One region of the Gottfriedia sp. NPDC058432 genome, then DNA from elsewhere that is predicted to be linked to it. Evidence: a T-box and tRNA genes for the amino acid it is inferred to sense, from the RefSeq annotation. Region 1 holds a T-box; the other holds one or more tRNA genes.
The links. A T-box is a leader RNA that pairs with one kind of tRNA and senses whether it is charged. The one in region 1 lies ahead of ACFWM3_RS10990 (glycine--tRNA ligase), so its partner is inferred to be a tRNA-Gly.

Region 1 (4,522 bases):
TGGTGTTTTTTCAACAATATTCCATTTACCTAGATTTAAAAAAGCAGAAAAATCGGCGATGAAAGAAGCATATAAATGGTTAGAATACGTAGGATTGGCTGATGTATATAATGAGGAAGCATCGAGTCTATCATACGGTGCACAAAGACGACTTGAAATCGCTCGTGCATTAGCATCACAACCAAGAATTTTACTTTTAGATGAACCAGCCGCAGGAATGAATCCGAAAGAAACGAAAGAATTGACAGATTTAATCTATCAAATGAGAGATGACCTTAACTTAACGATCGTCTTAATCGAGCATGATATGAAGCTTGTTATGGAAATATCCGAGTATCTATTTGTACTTGATCATGGCGAAAAAATTGCAGAAGGAAAACCACTCGAAATTCGAAATAATCAAAAAGTAATTGAAGCATATTTAGGAAAAAGTGCAGTGACTACTGCATAGTGAAAGGAGTACGAAAAGATGACGCTATTACAATTAAAAGATATTAACTCTTTTTACGGTGGTATTCAAGCACTGAAAAATATTAACATAGAAGTAAATGAAGGTGAAATTGTAACCCTAATTGGAAGTAACGGTGCTGGAAAATCTACTACTCTAAAAACGATTTGTGGCCAAGTTAAACCAAAATCTGGAACGCTGATTTACAAAGGTGAAGAAATTATAAAGCTACAAGCACATGAAATTGCCTTAAAAGGAATCGCACATGTACCTGAAGGAAGAAGGATCTTTTCTAAATTAAGTGTAAAAGAAAATTTAGAGATGGGTGCTTTCTCAGTTAAAGATAAAAAACTAATCGCAGCACGTATGGAAATGGTATTTGATTATTTTCCAAGACTAAAAGAGCGTTTAAACCAAAAAGGCGGTACGATGAGTGGAGGAGAACAACAAATGCTAGCGATTGGCAGAGGACTGATGATGGGACCATCATTGCTAATGCTAGACGAACCATCCATGGGTCTTGCGCCAATTATCGTTGAACAAATATTTGAAATCATTGAGCAACTAAACAAACAAGGAATGACAATCTTATTAGTCGAACAAAACGCATACCAAGCATTACAAATTGCCCACCGTGGCTATGTAATTCAAACTGGTGAGATTCAAATGGTTGGTGAAGGTAAGACATTAATGAATAATGAAGAAGTGAAAAAAGCATATTTAGCATAATGAATCTGCAATTAATCAATACGAACTATCAAAAATAGATTAAGTAAAATAGAGGGTGTTTCATAAGTCAGGTCAACTGACAAGTGAACATCCCTTTTTTGATGTAAATCGATGTAGATAAGTCACTTATTTGCTGCTCCCTAAGGTTTATTTGCAGTTCGATCGGTTGGATTTTAACTACGATTTTCTCAACACTAATAAAAAGAGGGAACCCCTTAAGGATTCCCTCATTAATATGAAATTATTATTTATTAGAAATAAATTCCGAAACTTTTAATTGTTCTTCACTTGAAACATTGTTAATTGAAGTTTGAAGTGATTCCTCTAGTAAACTACGATTCTTGTAAAAATCTTCATGTTTACTATTATAATAGTACTTCACTGCTTCTAAATCTGAGAAAAACTCTTTTCCAAGCTTTAGAAGAAATGTTACTGGAAGTCCTTCGATCACTACTGTATTTACATTTACATTTTTAGAAATTTCATTTACCGTACTGTTTGAAGTTGAAATCATTTCCTCGTTTAATTCTCTAACAAGTAATTGTTCGAACCCTTTTATTTTATTGTTTCTTTTGTTCACGATTCGCTTTTTGTTTGTCTTTAATAAACGAATGGAATGATGTTTATCAAGCAATACTGCTGAACGTTTCTTTTTCTTTAAAAAAATGCTGCTACTCAAAACTAGCACTCCCTTCTGATAGTATAGGTATATAAATAAAACAACTTTTCTATCATACCAATTAATGCTCATACTGTAAAGGTTTTATCTTTACATGTTTGCTTTCCAAAAATATTCAAAAAATTCACCGTATTTTTTTATCATAAATGTTCATAATAATATTTGACTTAATCAATGTCACTTTGTTAAAATAACAACATATTATTTATTACGTATAACGTTGACGGAAAGAAGTACCTAAAGATTATTTTGTATAGCGAATTGAGGATGGTGCGAGCTCAATCAAAACCTTTAGCGAAAGGCATTCCTGAGTTAATTCTTAAAGTGGACAATTTTTTTAATTGTCAACTAGGGTGGAACCGCGGGTGCATATACAGCTCTCGTCCCTAGGCAGAAAATGCCTAAGGATGAGAGCTTTTTTATTTCATTCTTGCATTTTCAAAAAACAATTGAAAATTGGAGGCAAATGAAATGTCAGAAAAATCGATGGATGTCGTAGTAAGTCATGCTAAACACAGAGGATTTGTATTCCCAGGTTCTGAAATTTACGGTGGTTTAGCAAATACGTGGGATTATGGTCCACTAGGTGTTGAATTAAAAAATAATGTGAAAAAAGCTTGGTGGAAAAAGTTTGTTCAACAAAGTCCATATAATGTTGGATTAGATGCAGCAATCTTAATGAATCCACGTACATGGGAAGCTTCAGGTCATATTGGTAACTTCAATGATCCAATGATCGATTGCAAAAATTGTAAAGCTCGTCATCGTGCAGATAAATTAATTGAAAATGCACTTGAAGAAAAAGGTATGGAAATTATCGTTGATGGTCTTCCATTTTCAGAAATGGCTAAATTAATTGAAGAACATAAAATTGCTTGTCCTGATTGTGGTAGCCATGATTTTACAGATATTCGTCAATTTAACCTAATGTTTAAAACATTCCAAGGTGTTACAGAGTCAAGTACGAATGAAATTTTCTTACGTCCTGAAACAGCACAAGGTATCTTCGTAAACTTTAAAAATGTTCAACGTACAATGAGAAAGAAAGTTCCATTTGGTATCGCTCAAATCGGTAAAAGCTTCCGTAACGAAATTACCCCAGGAAATTTCACGTTCCGTACTCGTGAATTTGAACAAATGGAGCTTGAATTCTTCTGTAAACCTGGTGAAGAGTTAGAGTGGTATAATTACTGGAAAGAAACTGCTAATAAATGGCTTTTAGCTTTGGGTATGAATGAAGAAAATCTTCGTCTACGTGAACATAGTGCAGATGAATTATCACACTATAGTAACGCGACAACTGACTTTGAATATAAATTCCCATTTGGTTGGGGCGAATTATGGGGCATTGCGTCTCGTACAGATTATGATTTAAAACAACATATGGAATATTCAACAGAAGATTTCACATATCATGATCCAATTACAAATGAAAAATACGTACCATATTGTATCGAGCCATCATTAGGTGCAGATCGTGTTACATTAGCATTTTTAATTGATGCTTATGAAGAAGAGGCTTTAGAAGATGGTACTTCACGTACAGTAATGCGTCTACATCCTGCATTAGCACCATATAAAGCAGCAATTTTACCTTTATCAAAAAAATTATCAGAAAATGCACAAGAAGTATTTGCTTCTTTAGCAGAAGATTTCAATGTTGATTTTGATGAAACTGGTTCAATTGGTAAACGTTATAGACGTCAAGATGAAATCGGTACTCCTTTCTGTATCACTTACGACTTCGAGTCAATTGAAGATGGAAAAGTAACAGTTCGTGACCGTGACATAATGGAGCAAACTCGTGTTGCAATAAGCGAATTACAATCATTTTTAGCAAATAAAATTAAATTTTAATTTAGTTTTTTGAAATAAGGTGTCCTTTTGGACATCTTTTTTCATATATTTTACTAAAGCTTGTTTAAAGTTTAAGAAATTTACTAAAAATGGTAAAATAAAGGTATAAAATAAAGGAGGAGTTTAAATGAGAAGTTCAAATCCTATCTTAAATTCTGAACAATTAGCGAAATCAAGACATTCTGCTAAAGCGATGACGATGGGCGGGACAATTGGTAAAACAATAATCGCATTAATCTTACTAATCGCAACAGCAGGATACTCATATTATTTAACGGCTACTGGAACACTTAATTCTAAAGTGTTTATTGGATGTTTAATTGTTGCATTCATTATTGGGTTAGTAACATCTTTTTCTCCTAGAATTGCGCCGATTACTACACCTATTTATGCAGCAGTTGAAGGGATTCTAATTGGAAATATTTCAGCTGTTTACGAAGCGTCATATGGAATGATTGTCCTACAAGCTGTGTTATTAACAATTGCAATTATTGCAGGAACATTAATTTGTTATGCTACGGGACTTGTAAAAGTAACGCACCGTTTTAGATCAATTGTTTTCGGCTTAACAATCGGTGTATTTTTATTTTATTTATTAACGATGGTCCTTCAACTTTTCCATGTTCCAATTCCATACATCCATCAATCTGGTCCAATAGGAATATTTGTTAGTTTAGCGATTCTAGTAATTGCTTCATTAAATCTATTCTTGGATTTTGATTTAATTACGAAGAGTGTTAGACAAGGTGCGCCAAAAGAATTCGAATGGTATTGTGCTTTTGGTTTATTAGTAACAGTCATTTGGGTTT
Region 2 (4,522 bases), on a different contig from region 1:
AAAAGTGATCAACCTTCAAAAGAAGTAGCAAAGAAGGAAGAAACGGTAAAAAGGGAATTATATTTAATTGACCGTAACGGGTATGTTGTACCGCAAACTTTCCAATTACCTAAGTCTACTAGCTTGGCTAAACAAGCGTTAGAGTACTTAGTAAAAGATGGTCCTGTTACAGATGAATTACCAAATGGTTTCCAAGCAGTTTTACCTCCGAATACAGAAGTTTTAGGTGTTCAAACTCAAAAGGATGGTACGATTATTGCTGATTTTTCACCAGAATTTAAGCAATACCGTGCTGAAGATGAATTAAAAGTGTTTCAAGCTGTTACTTGGACTTTAACTCAATTTGATAATGTGACAAAGGTGAAAATTCGAGTAAACGGAAAAGAGCTTGCATCAATGCCAGTAAATAAGGCTCAGATTGGTGATGGGTTAACAAGAGATGATGGAATTAACTTTGATAAGGGTGACATTGTAGATATTATGAACTCAAGACCAGTTACGTTATATTATGTTTCTCAAGGGGAAATGGGAGACACTTATTATGTACCTGTAACGGCAAGGATTTCTAATGCTGAAACGGATGCATATTCAGCAATCGTAAATGAACTTGTAAAAGGTCCATCCGAATATTCAAATTTAGTTTCCGATTTTGGAACTGATACGAAACTTGTTAGTCAACCTGTTTTCAAAGGCGGTAAGTTAGTACTTAATTTTAACGATGGTATCTATGGAAATATAGCAAAAAATATGATCAATAATGATGTATTACAGCCACTTGTTCTTTCTTTAACAGAGCAAAAAGGAGTTAAGTCTATTGAAATTCAAATCAATGGTAAATTAACTGCGCTAGACCAACAAGGTAAGCCTTTAAGCCAACCTGTTTCTAGGCCTAAGGATGTAAATACGAAAAAGTTGTAAGCTGGTAGTTAGGAAAAAATCATAATTGCCTTTTAAAAAATGTTAAAATATCAACCTTGTACAAAAATTATGATGATTTTTGTACAAGGTTTTTAATTTTATCTTTAAATTACACTTAATAAGTAGAAATGAAATCATATTTTTGTCTATACTAGTATTTGGAAGATTTTGTAGGAGGAACGAACATGACAAGAACAGATGGAAGATTAAATAATGAACTTAGACCAATAGAGATTATTACTCACTATACAAAACATGCAGAAGGTTCTGTACTTATAAGTATTGGTGATACGAAGGTAATTTGTAATGCAACAGTTGAAGACCGTGTACCACCATTTTTGAGAAATAGCGGAAAAGGTTGGATTTCAGCAGAATATTCTATGTTACCTAGGGCTACTCAAGAGCGTACAATTCGTGAATCATCTAAAGGGAAAGTAACTGGTCGAACAATGGAAATTCAACGATTAATTGGAAGAGCTTTAAGAGCAGTTGTTGATTTAGAGGCACTTGGTGAAAAGACAATTTGGATCGACTGTGATGTAATTCAAGCAGATGGAGGAACAAGAACTACTTCAATTACTGGTGCATTTGTTGCTATGATGCTAGCTTTTGATAAATTAATTAAAATGGATAAATTAAAATCGTATCCGGTAAAAGATTATTTAGCAGCAACTTCAGTTGGTATTTTAGATGAGCTTGGACCAGTACTAGATTTATATTATGTAGAAGATTCGGCTGCAAGTGTTGATATGAATATTATTATGACTGGAAAAGGGCAGTTTGTTGAACTTCAAGGGACTGGTGAAGAAGCAACATTTTCAAGAGAAGAATTAAATGAATTATTATCTTTAGGTGAATTAGGAATTAAATCTCTAATTGAAAAACAAAAAGAAGTGTTATTACAAGAAGGTATTAAATTTCAATAATTATTTCGAGGAGAGACTTTCAGGATGGAAACAATCATTATTGCGACTAATAATCAAGGCAAAGTGAAGGATTTTGAAGCGCTTTTTAACCCGATGGGATTTCAAATTAAATCTTTAAAAGACTTTCCTGAAATTCAAGAAGTTGAAGAAACAGGAACTACATTTGAAGAAAATGCGATTTTAAAAGCTGAGTATTTAGCAAGAGAGCTAAATACGCCTGTAATTGCAGATGACTCTGGATTAATAGTGGATGCACTTGATGGTAGACCAGGCGTTTATTCTGCTCGATATGCTGGATTACATAAAAGTGACGAAGATAATTTACAAAAAGTATTAAATGAATTAGAAGGCGTTTTTCCTGGCAAAAGAACTGCGCGATTTTATTGTGCTTTAGCTTTAGCAGTTCCTGGTAAAAAAACAATCACTGTTTATGGTACAGTTGAAGGGTATATTGCCAATGAAAAAAGAGGAACAAACGGATTTGGCTACGATCCAATATTCTTTTTGCCAGAATTAGATAAAACCATGGCTGAATTAACAACAGATGAAAAAGGTGGCTTAAGTCATCGTGCAAATGCAATTAAATCATTAATGAATGTTATAAATAAAGAAGATAAAGACTTGTTATTTAGAGGATCAAATTAATGAAAGTACTAATTGCAAGTGATAGCCATGGATTGACGAAACCATTGCAAGAAATCGCCGACCGATATCGTGACAGTGTAGATTTAATGATACACTGTGGAGATTCGGAATTAGAAGTAAATGCTAAGGAACTAAAGGATTATAATGTTGTAAGAGGAAATTGTGATTTCAGAGGAGAATTCCCTCAAGAATTTATTCACCGTGGGAATGAATATACAATCTATGCAACACATGGTCATTTACATGGAATAAAACAGTCATTACAAAAGCTGTATTATCGTTGTAAAGAGGTTGGAGCAACAATTGCTTGTTTCGGTCACTCACATGTATTAGGAGCCGAGGTAATTGATGGTGTGCTTTTTATAAACCCTGGCAGCATTTTATTACCGAGAATGCGTAAAGAAAAGACTTATGCTATTCTTGAAACAATTGGTAAGAAAGCTAATGTTACTTTTTATAATACAGATGGAACGGAGCTTATAACTACTTCATTTGAATTATAATGAATAAAGGGAGGTTAGTAGCTTAACATGCTACTAACCTTATCTAAAAACAAAAAATTTCTAAGTACTAAAAGCCGAAAAACCCTAATAAACTAAGGTAATTATATAACTTATAAATTTTTTCCTTTATTTTGGAAAAAAAGTTTTAAAATAGTGTTGACTTTAATTTGCATAGTGACTATAATAAATATTGTCGACAGGGTGATGTCGCAAAGAAATAAAAAAACAAAACATATGCGGGTGTAGTTTAATGGTAAAATAGAAGCCTTCCAAGCTTCGGTCGTGGGTTCGATTCCCATCACCCGCTCCATATGTCCTGGTAGCTCAGCAGGATAGAGCAACGGCCTTCTAAGCCGTCGGTCGGGGGTTCGAATCCCTCCCAGGACGTCCAAAAGACACTTGTTTTACGAAATGTAAAATAAGTGTCTTTTTTTTGTCTACATACCAAATGAATCGCTATATATCATCCTTCTAGGACCCCGAATGAAACGGTCAGTGCATCGATCAAAACCGGAAACGACTCGAAATTAGGCATAAGCTAGAAGGTTATTTTTGTTATGACGAAAAAGAAAAGTATTTTATAAATTTCAGATGATTTAAGCGGTTTGTTCTCGGAAAATCTTACCCCACGTACAACGGTCGATTTAGACCGAATGACTATCAAACAGGCACTCACAACGATTACTCGCCAATTGGAGATCAGCGGAAACCGATCACGATTGAACTAACAATTGAGTAGAGGTGAAGTTAATGCTGTATGAGTTTGTTTTAACAATGCTTCTTACTTTGGCAATAGTTACAACCATTATATTTGAAGTAACTAGACTTTTAACAAACAAGACAAAGAGAGAGAAAACAGTGTACGGAGTTCTTCACAAACTATACTAATTGCATTTTTTCTTACCTGGGTTCCATAGATGTACTCAAATAGATGAAGGAGGACTTATACCTTCTCTTAAAAAAACCGCTCCTATTTTATAGGAAGCGGGTTCTGTTTATATATCTTTTCACTTTTGTTGTCCATGCGTTGTATAATGCTTTCTCCTTCAACATCAATGTTAGGCAAAATTTTATCTAGCCATTTTGGCAAGTACCAGGCTGACTTACCCATAAGAGTCATAACCGCAGGTACGATTGTCATTCTCACAATGAATGCGTCAAAGAAAACACCGAACGTAAGAGACATGCCTATGGATTTAATGATAGTATCAGGTGCTAACATGAATCCAATAAATACAGACATCATAATTAATCCTGCTGCGACTACGACTCTCCCGCTCTCCCGCATTCCTTCTAAAATAGCTCTCTTTGGATCGCCAGTATGCGTATATACTTCCCGCATCTTGCTCACTAGGAACACCTCATAGTCCATTGCGAGTCCGAAAAGGATCCCAATGAGAATGACAGGCAAGAAGGCTAAGATCGGACCGGCAGCCGGGAAACCAAATATATTTTGGAAATGCCCATCCTGCACGAAAAATACCACGGCTCCCAATGTAGCATCAAGAGAAAGTAGAAACCCTAAAACTG

Region 2: it encodes a tRNA-Gly, which carries the amino acid that the T-box ahead of ACFWM3_RS10990 (glycine--tRNA ligase) is inferred to sense. The anticodon was not compared.

What each region holds. Positions count from the first base shown of each region.
Region 1 covers NZ_JBHXLC010000009.1:38,228-42,749, forward strand. The annotation lists gene ACFWM3_RS10975 (ABC transporter ATP-binding protein) at 1-451, shown strand, start outside; gene ACFWM3_RS10980 (ABC transporter ATP-binding protein) at 470-1,177, shown strand; gene ACFWM3_RS10985 (hypothetical protein) at 1,422-1,856, opposite strand; T-box leader at 2,068-2,247, shown strand; gene ACFWM3_RS10990 (glycine--tRNA ligase) at 2,328-3,713, shown strand; gene ACFWM3_RS10995 (Bax inhibitor-1/YccA family protein) at 3,841-4,522, shown strand, end outside.
Region 2 covers NZ_JBHXLC010000001.1:332,264-336,785, forward strand. The annotation lists gene ACFWM3_RS01720 (GerMN domain-containing protein) at 1-918, shown strand, start outside; gene rph (ribonuclease PH) at 1,104-1,844, shown strand; gene ACFWM3_RS01730 (XTP/dITP diphosphatase) at 1,869-2,489, shown strand; gene ACFWM3_RS01735 (YfcE family phosphodiesterase) at 2,489-2,992, shown strand; tRNA gene ACFWM3_RS01740 (tRNA-Gly) at 3,229-3,302, shown strand; tRNA gene ACFWM3_RS01745 (tRNA-Arg) at 3,306-3,379, shown strand; gene ACFWM3_RS01750 (MMPL family transporter) at 3,963-4,522, opposite strand, start outside.